3 regions of the Enterobacter sp. PL_is514 genome follow, and region 3 is predicted to be linked to each of the others. Evidence: predicted binding sites of a transcription regulator. Region 3 holds the regulator's gene; each other region holds the start of a gene.
What was found. The regulator Fur, encoded in region 3, represses iron uptake genes when iron is present. The targets are predictions, from matches to a motif close to ATAATAATGAGAACNACTATCAA.

Region 1 (3,280 bases), on a different contig from region 3:
TGGTGTGCTTCAGCATCAGACCGGTGAGGATCGCCATCACGATGCCCAGTACATACAGCGAGAAGACCGCCAGCGCGCCCTGCTGACCAAAGAAGGCTGCGGCAAAGACCGCAAAGATTGCCAGGCGGGCACCGCAGGACATAAACGGCGCCATCATGATGGTCATCAGACGTTCACGCGGCGCATCCAGGGTGCGTGCGCCCATCACCGACGGCACGTTACAGCCGAAGCCGACGATCAGCGGGACGAAGGATTTACCCGGCAGGCCCAGCGCCTGCATCAGACGATCCATCACGAACGCGGCGCGCGCCATGTAGCCGGAATCTTCCAGGAACGAGAGGAACAGGTACATCATGCCGATCTGCGGCACCAGCGGCAGAACGGTGTTGATACCGCCGCCGATCCCCTGCGCGAGGAAGATGGTGAGCCATTCCGGGAAGTGCAGGGTGTAACCCACCCACTGGATCCCGTGGACGAAGACCGCGACGGAACCGGCGTCAAAAATCGGCTGCAGTGCGCCACCGATGTTAATGGCGAGCAGGAACATCACGTACATCACCAGCAGGAAGATCGGCAAACCGAGGAAGCGGTTAAGCACAACCTTATCTACTGCCGCCGTAAAGCGGCTGGGTTCCGCCGTCAGCGCGTTACTGACCACGTCGCAAATCGAGGCGATGGCCTGGTAACGGGCGTCGGCGATGTGCAGCGCCGGGTCGTCCAGCTCGTCGCTAAGCCGGGCCACCGTCACGTCCAGCTTATCGGCCGCATGCCCGGCGTAAGCGCGGCTGTAGATATCCCCTTCCAGCATCTGCAGTCCAAGCCACAGGCGCTGTTTCGCAGGCATGCTGTTGTCCATCTCCTGCGCCAGCAAATTGGCTTCGCGCAGGAGAGGCTGCGCGTAATGCACCAGCTCAATGTCGCGATTACCCGCGTGACGGTCAATGGCCAGCTTCAGTGCATCAATACCGCGAGCGCGCGTCGAGACCAGCGGAACGACCGGGCACCCCAGGCGCGCGGAGAGGGCATCGACGTCGATGCGCAGCTTTTGTTTCTCCGCAATGTCGAGCATGTTGAGCGCCACGATGCAGGGGATCCCCAGCTCCAGCAGCTGCAGCGTCAGATAAAGGTTACGCTCGAGATTGGAGGCATCGACCACGTTGATCAGCAGGTCCGCGTCGCCGCCAAGAATATAGTGGCAGGCAATCTGCTCATCGAGCGAGGTTTGCGACGAAATGGTGGTTAAGGAGTAGGTGCCGGGAAGGTCGACCAGCGTTACCTGATTGTCCGTTGTCGTGAACTGGCCCTCTTTACGCTCAACCGTCACGCCCGCCCAGTTGCCCACGCGCTGGCGGGCTCCAGTCAGCTGGTTAAAAAGCGTAGTCTTGCCGGAATTAGGATTGCCAATTAAGCCAATAGTTAACTTTTTCATTTTTTAGACTCACTGAAACCGCTGGCTTGTTATCGGGATAAGGCTTCGACTTCTATTAACGCGAGGTCTTTCTTACGCAGCACCAGATTCACGCGGCGGGTTTCGATATGAACCGGATCGCCTAACGGCGCTACGCGTACGACCTGAAAGGACGAGCCGGGCAGCATGCCCAGCGACAGCAGCTTTTGCCGATAGGCCGGGCTAATTTCGCGGGTAAAACCGGTAATCTTCCATGCACTGTCTGGAGTGAATTGCATAACGCCTGATTCCACGAAAGGTTAAATTATCTACTATGGGATGATAATGAGAATAGTTTTTATCAGCAATATTAAAACTGTGACGGAATGTTGTTTGCGATATTAATTTACGGCCTTTTTGACCTTGCTCAATATTTGCTGAAATGCCTGGAAAACGAAAAGGAGAGGATTTGTTAACGGGGTGATAATTGGTGGTTTAAATATGGATGTGCAATCGGTTTCATATATTACGGCACGATATTATTATTATTCCCTCTCCCCTGTGGGGAGAGGGTTAGGGTGAGGGTTTAGCGTTTCTTACCCATCGCTGCCGCCAGCGCATCCATCATCGCGCTGTTGCCTGCAGGCTGGGCATCACGTCCGCGCGGTTTTGCTGCTTTCGCGGCCGGACGCTGCTGCTCGCGGCCACCGCCGTTTCCGCCACGGCGCGCGTTGGTGTCACCCGGCTGTTCGTCCAGACGCATGGTCAGGGCGATACGCTTGCGCTGCAGGTCCACTTCCAGCACTTTGACCTTCACGATGTCGCCCGCTTTGACCACGGTGTGCGGGTCTTCAACGAACTTGTCGGCAAGGGAGGAGATATGGACCAGACCGTCCTGATGCACGCCGATATCCACAAACGCGCCAAAGTTGGTAACGTTGGTCACCGCGCCTTCCAGCACCATGCCGGGCAGCAGGTCGTTCATGGTTTCCACGCCGTCAGCAAAGGTCGCCGTTTTGAACTCAGGACGCGGATCGCGGCCCGGCTTTTCCAGCTCTTTGATAATGTCGGTAACGGTTGGGACACCAAATTTGTCATCGGTGAAATCAACGGCTTTCAGATTGCGCAGAGCGCTGCTGTCGCCCATGAGATCTTTCAGGGCCTGCTGGGTGGCGGCCAGAATACGCTCCACCACAGGGTACGCTTCCGGGTGAACGGTAGAGGCATCCAGCGGGTTATCGCCGTGGTTGATGCGGAGGAAGCCCGCGCACTGCTCAAAGGCTTTTGGCCCCAGACGGCTGACCTTCAGCAACTGCTGACGGTTCTGGAACTGGCCGTTCTCGTCACGCCAGGCGACGATGTTCTGCGCCATCATGCGGGTTAAGCCCGCCACGCGGGTCAGCAGCGGAACGGAGGCGGTGTTCAGGTCAACGCCGACGGCGTTAACGCAGTCTTCCACGACAGCATCCAGCTTGCGCGCCAGCTGCGTCTGGCTCACGTCGTGCTGATACTGGCCCACGCCGATGGATTTCGGGTCGATCTTCACCAGTTCCGCCAGCGGATCCTGCAGGCGGCGAGCGATAGAGACCGCACCGCGCAGGGAAACGTCCAGGTCCGGGAACTCCTGTGCCGCCAGCTCGGATGCGGAATAGACGGATGCCCCCGCTTCGCTGACGATCACTTTCTGCGCCGTCACTTTCGGGAACTGCTTCTGCACGTCGAGGTAGAAACGCTCGGTCTCACGTGAGGCCGTACCGTTGCCGATGGCAACCAGCTCGACGTTGTATTTTTCGCACAGCGCCGCCACTACCACGGCCGCTTTCGCTGCCTGGCCAGTGTGCGGATAAATGGTATCGGTAGCCACCAGCTTGCCGGTGCCGTCAACCACAGCGA
Region 2 (3,280 bases), on a different contig from region 3:
CGCGATCTGATTGACCGCCGCAACGCCCGCGTGCAGCAGCTTGATGAGTTTAACGATCTCTATTTTTCCCGCCTTGGGCCGCTGATGCAGCAGATCCTCGCCCTGCGTAAAACCCTGGCGGAGCTAAACCTGCGTCGTCAGCAGGCGGAAGCGCGTCGTCGCGAGGAAGATTACCGTCGCTGCCAGCACTATATGGCGCAGGCGGTAGAGGTGCTGGCGACGCTCACCCAGCGCTGGCGCGATCTCCCGGCCGATTCCGTACAGGCCGCTGAGGCGCGTAAGCATCTGGAACAGCAAAGCAATCTGATTGCCAACCTGCTGGCCGAAGCGCTGGAGCTGGAGAGCGGCTTAACGCGCGAAGAGGAGCCTGCGCGTCAGGCGCGCGACGAGGCGAACGAAGAGTACGACAAGTATCGCGAGCAGCATCATGATGCCGAAGTGCGGCTGCGCAAAGGTAAGCATCTTTCGGAAGAAGACCAGAACGAACTCAAGCGTCTCTGGCGGCAGGCGAGCAAGCTCTGCCACCCGGATCTGGTGGCGGACGATCTGAAAGAAGAAGCCAACAGCATGATGGTGCAGCTTAACCAGGCGAAGCAGCGCGGCGATGTGAAAGCCATTCGCTCGCTGGTGGCCCGTCTGCAACAGGGCTTCGAGCCATTGATGGCCAGCGACAGGCTGAACGATCTGGAACGTATCCGCAAAAAAATGGCGCAGGTCCGCGAGCAGATCGACATTTTAGTGAACGAGCTGGCGGAACTGGAGAAAGAGGAGTCCTGGCTGCTGGTCTCGTCGCTCAATAATATGGAAGCGTACTTCGCTCAGCAGGAGAAAGCGCTGCACGAGGTCCGCGCCTCGCTCGAACATCAGGTGAGCGAAGCGCAGCTGGATTCGGCAGCCTGATTATTTGGCGTGCCAGTATGCGCTGGCACGCACCAGCTGCGGGTCAATGGCGTCGGCTTCAAACTGACGGCTCAGGCTTTTCACCACCTTCCCTTCCCCGGTCAGCCAGATAAAGTAATCGTCCCCCGGAACGGTCAGCGTCGCCAGATGGTCCGCGACTGCCTGCTCGCTGTGGCCCACCACCCAGGTGATGTTGAACGCGCTCAGGTGCGCCAGATAGTCCTTATACGATTCATCCCCAACCGTCACGACCGCCTGCACATCCGGGCGAACCGGCAGTTGCGCAATGCTCTCTAAGCGTCGACGCAGCGCGGGCATGCCGGACTCGTCGCACACGTACAGCTGCCAGGCGTAATCCTCCGGCACCACCAGCGAACCGCGCGGGCCGCCGATGGTCAGCTTATCGCCTACCTTCGCCTGTATCGCCCATCCGCTGGCTATGCCGCCGTCATGAATGAAGAAATCCAACGCCAGCTCATGACGGGCCTCATCGTAGAGCGGCGTATAGTCGCGCGCCTGTGGACGCACGCCGTCACCCCAGTCGATGCCTTCATCGGTGACCACCGGCGGCGTAAACGTCGTCCCGGGTGCCGGGAAAAAGACTTTGGTATGGTCGTCGAAACCGCGGGAGCTAAAGCCCTCCAGCGCCTCACCGCCTAAAACAATGCGCTGGAAACCCGCGCTGGCGCGCTCAACGCGGAGCACCGTCAGCTCGCGAAAACGCAGGTCATTACGAACACGCTGTGGATAACGAGTAGATGCCATTTTTAGACCCTTTTCTGGTGAATACGATATATCTAAATCAATTTTCAAATGATAATGATTACTAATAATGAAAAATGCAAGATCTTTTAGATTGCATCTGAATATATCTTAGATATAGTTTAGATATATCAATTAAAGGACCTGTTATGCGACACGAACACGACAGCGGCGGGCGCCGACCGCGCTTTTTCGGCCACGGCGATCTGCGGCTGGTGATTCTGGATATCCTGACTCGCAGCGCGAGCCACGGCTACGAGCTGATCAAAGAGATTGAAAACCTGACCCAGGGGAATTACACCCCGAGCCCAGGCGTCATCTACCCAACCCTGGATTATCTTCAGGATCAGTCCTTTATCACCATTACGGAAGAAGAGAGCGGGCGTAAGCGCATTGCGATTACCGCTGAAGGACAGCGCTGGCTGGATGAAAACCGGGAACAGCTGGAACAGATCCAGGTGCGTATAAAAGCGCGCAGCGTCGGTTTTCAGCTGCGCAAAAACCCGCAGATGAAGCGGGCGCTGGATAACTTCAAAGCGGTGTTAGACCTGAAGGTGAATCAGGGAGAGCTCAGCGACGCGCAGCTTAAGCAGATTATCGGCGTGATTGACCGCGCGGCGCTGGAGATCTCCCAGCTGGATTAAGCCGGCGCGTGCTCGCTCACGCGGAAGACGCGTACCAGCTCTTTCAGGTGCATCGCCTGTTCGTTAAGCGATGCCGCCGCAGCCACAGACTCCTCCACCAGCGCGGAGTTCTGCTGGGTGGTGGCATCAATCAGGCCAATCGCGCTGTTAATCTGCGAGATACCTTCCGTCTGCTCGTGGCTGGCCTGGCGAATTTCCCGCAGAATCACGTCCATCTCCTCCACGTTGCCCACCATCCCGTTGATCAGCCCACTCGCTTTTTCGACAAGGTTCATCCCGTCCTGGGTCTGGCTGGTGGAGCTCTCAATCAGCTCACGGATTTCGCTGGCAGACGACGCGCTCTTCTGGGCAAGCTGGCGAACCTCACCGGCCACCACCGCAAAGCCGCGTCCGTGCTCGCCGGCGCGCGCCGCTTCCACCGCCGCGTTGAGCGCCAGAATGTTGGTCTGGAACGCAATGGCGTCGATCAGGTCGATAATGTCGGACATCCGGTTCGATGTTTCGTTAATCAGGCGCATTTTGCTGGTCACCTGCTTCATCATCTCACCGTTGTTTTTGACCACCGTGGCGGCATCGGCAGAAAGGTTGGTCGCTTCCCCGGTATGCGAGGCGGTATTTTTCACCGTCGCGGTGATCTGCTCCATCGAGGCGGCGGTCTGTTCGACAGAACTTGCCTGCTCTTCCGTGCGCGCGGCCAAATCCTGGTTCCCGGCGACAATCTGCGCGGCTGCGCTGGAGATATTCTCCGAGCCGGTTTGCACCTGCTGCACAATGTCCAACAGTCGCGTCTTCATCTCCATCAGCGCATGCAGCAGCAGACCCGTTTCGTCTTTGCCGTGCGGCGTGATGCTGCCCGTCAGATCGCCCTCTGAAATGGCTTTTGCAAAATGCACCGCCTCGCCGAGCGGACGTGTGATAGCGCGCACGATAAACCAGCCAATCAGGCTGCCTGCCACGACGCTAAAGAGCGTGAT
Region 3 (3,280 bases):
ACACGCCAACAGGCGGCTGCCGTCATGCGTGAGCATCTTGATGAAGAAGGCGTCGTGCAGTTCCTGCTGAAGTCGTTTGTTGACGGGCAATGGCGTTTTAACGTGCCGGTGCTCTGGGACCAGTACAACAACATCGTGGGCTGGAAAACCGTCCCCGCCTGGCCGCACCCTACCCTCTTTATTCGCGGCGGAAACTCACCTTACGTAACCGACGCGTACCGCGACACGCTGCTGGCCCAATTCCCGCAGGCTCGCGCCCACGTTATTGCCGGTGCCGGGCACTGGGTGCATGCGGAAAAACCTGACGCCGTGCTGCGCGCCATTCGCCGCTATCTTGCTGATACTGCAAATTGATTAAAAAGAGAGCGACTGGAAGGCTGCAGGCGTCCAGTCGTTGGCGTGCCGTTTTTGGTGATGTATGATGGCGCGCTTATCGCCCGGGCATTAGCAGGGCGGCGTGTTTCCCCCGAAGTCTCAGAATCATGGCCAAAGAACAAACGGACCGTACGACACTAGATCTGTTCGCGAATGAGCGTCGCCCGGGACGACCCAAGACGAATCCGCTTTCGCGCGATGAACAGCTGCGTATCAATAAACGCAACCAGCTTAAACGCGATAAAAATCGTGGGCTTAAGCGTGTCGAACTGAAGCTTAACGCCGACGCCGTCGATGCGCTGAACGAGCTGGCCGACGCGCGAAATATCAGCCGCAGTGAACTCATTGAAGAGATGTTGATCGCGCAGCTTGAAACGTTACGCGGCCAGGCATAAGTCTGAAAATCCCCTTTATCGCCCTTTTCATGTAGCACAGAGTGCAGTCCTGCGCGATAGCTGTTTCCGCAGGGTTGCCAGTTCTGCTATTATTGCCCTTATCCGTGGCCGAATTGCGCCACCATACTATTAAGTTTCAAGAGGTTATTTTACTCATGGCAATCATCGGCATTTTCTTTGGCAGTGATACCGGCAATACCGAAAATATCGCAAAAAACATTCAAAAACAGCTCGGTAAAGACGTTGCTGATGTGCATGACATCGCCAAGAGCAGCAAAGAAGATCTGGAAGGCTATGACATTTTGCTGCTGGGTATCCCAACCTGGTACTACGGTGAAGCCCAGTGCGACTGGGATGATTTCTTCCCGACGCTGGAAGAAGTCGACTTCAACGGTAAGCTGGTCGCCCTGTTTGGCTGTGGCGATCAGGAAGACTACGCCGAATACTTCTGTGACGCGCTGGGCACCATCCGCGACATCATTGAGCCGAATGGCGCGGTTATTGTAGGCCACTGGCCGACCGCCGGTTACCACTTCGAAGCGTCTAAAGGCCTGGCCGATGACGATCACTTCGTGGGTCTGGCCATCGACGAAGACCGTCAGCCAGAACTGACCGCCGAGCGTGTTGAGAAGTGGGTGAAGCAGATCCGTGAAGAACTGCACCTGGACGATATTCTGAACGCCTGATTATTTCGCGGCGCAACTGCGGTTGCGCCCATGCCCCAGGTCAAACCGATTAAATTAATCGCTACAATCTTTTAACTTTTTCGCCCAGACCTGTACAATGTCTCCCTGATAAATGTGGTTTTCCATTGAGCAAGTTTGTTGGTGATACCCCATTTTTATAAGCATATTTTGCCTGAGACTTGCAGTTTTCATTTAGCCATGGCAGTTCTATAATGAGACGCATTATCCCAGGTGCATTTTCTGTCACTTCCTACAGAAGTGAATCGTTTAGCAACAGGACAGATTCCGCATGACTGACAACAATACCGCATTAAAGAAGGCTGGCCTGAAAGTTACGCTTCCTCGGTTAAAAATCCTTGAAGTGCTTCAGGGTCCAGACAATCACCATGTCAGTGCGGAAGACCTTTATAAACGTCTTATCGACATGGGTGAAGAGATTGGGCTGGCTACCGTCTATCGCGTGCTGAACCAGTTTGATGACGCGGGCATTGTTACCCGTCATAATTTCGAAGGCGGTAAATCTGTTTTCGAACTGACCCAGCAGCAGCACCACGATCACCTGATCTGCCTCGATTGCGGCAAGGTCATTGAATTCAGCGATGATTCCATCGAATCACGCCAGCGTGAAATCGCCGCGCGTCATGGCATCCGCCTGACCAACCACAGCCTGTACCTTTACGGTCATTGCGCTGAAGGCGATTGCCGCGAAGACGACCACGCGCACGACGCGAAATAAACAAGTGTTCATACTCTGAGCCAGCCGTAAGGTTGGCTTTTTTTTGCCTAAAAAAATGCCCGGTAGCGCAGCGCCACCGGGCATGATAACAGCGAGTTACTTACTGTTATTGCTTCGAATTTCTTTCCAAATCTGGTCGCAACGCTTCGCCACTTCCTGATCGTTACCGGTTTTACGCGCCTGGATACAGGCCTGGTAATCCATTACGCGGACATTTTCCTGCGTCGCGAACTGCTCATGCGCTTTCTCTTTCTTCAGCACGTTTAGCACGCTCTGGCAGGCTTCAATTTTCTCCGGCGATCCTTCCGCAGTATTAATGCAGGCGCTATACGCCTCCTTCAGGCGGGAGTCCTCTTTTGGTGCCTGAGTCTGAGCACACGCCACCAGCCCTGATGCCAGCAACGCGACGACTACGATTTTTTTCATCATATACGGTCTCCATACCGGCGGGACTCAGCCCGCCGGTGCGTTTATCAGAAGATGGTGAATGGGGCGATAACCATGAATTTCACGTCACGTTCATCCTGGAAAATGTTGCCGTAACCGCCCGCATAGCTCGGGATATCGGAGTGATTGTCATACTGGGTGAAGTGCAGTTTGAACATCGTGCCTTTCGCGCGGCCATCCTGCAGGGTATAGATTGCATCCAGGCTGTAGGAAGACTCTTTCAGGCGATAGTTGGGATCGTAGTATGCGTCCGGTGTTGCCATATCGGCAGGTTTTGCGTCCCAGGCGTAAGCGTAAGAAGCGCCCACCGCCCAGCCAGGCAGGTTCCAGTTTTTCAGGTCGTACATTGCACCGAAGAAGACCGCTTTCTCGCCGTCGGCGTTGAAGTCTGAGCGGTTATCCCACCAGATATCAAGACGGCCGTTGGAGGAGGCGTAGGTCGGAGTCATACGCTGCAGGAAGTAGCCCTGCTGCCCTTCCGCCTTCACCCATGTGCCTTCCAGACGCAAATCAACCTGACCAACCTTGTAGCCGAAGGTGAGTGCCTGCAGCCACGCGGTGCCGTCATAAATGTCATTGACCCCACCGTTACTGACTTTATCGCGCGTACCGTAGAACTGGTAGCTAGTACTCAGCGGGCT

Region 1: feoA (ferrous iron transporter A) is a predicted target of Fur. The motif match lies at 1,727-1,749, and genes of this name have one in related genera.
Region 2: AC0TNG_RS04990 (siderophore-interacting protein) is a predicted target of Fur. The motif match lies at 1,714-1,736, and genes of this name have one in related genera.

What each region holds. Positions count from the first base shown of each region.
Region 1 is NZ_JBVPGN010000029.1:60,976-64,255, reverse strand. Features, by position in the region: gene feoB (Fe(2+) transporter permease subunit FeoB) at 1-1,429, opposite strand, end outside; gene feoA (ferrous iron transporter A) at 1,459-1,686, opposite strand; gene AC0TNG_RS08800 (Tex family protein) at 1,974-3,280, opposite strand, start outside.
Region 2 is NZ_JBVPGN010000027.1:189,504-192,783, reverse strand. Features, by position in the region: gene AC0TNG_RS04995 (DNA repair protein) at 1-900, shown strand, start outside; gene AC0TNG_RS04990 (siderophore-interacting protein) at 901-1,665, opposite strand; gene AC0TNG_RS04985 (PadR family transcriptional regulator) at 1,812-2,306, shown strand; gene AC0TNG_RS04980 (methyl-accepting chemotaxis protein) at 2,303-3,280, opposite strand, start outside.
Region 3 is NZ_JBVPGN010000036.1:133,577-136,856, reverse strand. Features, by position in the region: gene ybfF (esterase) at 1-354, shown strand, start outside; gene ybfE (LexA regulated protein) at 483-770, shown strand; gene fldA (flavodoxin FldA) at 926-1,456, shown strand; gene fur (ferric iron uptake transcriptional regulator) at 1,746-2,192, shown strand; gene chiQ (ChiQ/YbfN family lipoprotein) at 2,289-2,618, opposite strand; gene chiP (chitoporin ChiP) at 2,666-3,280, opposite strand, start outside.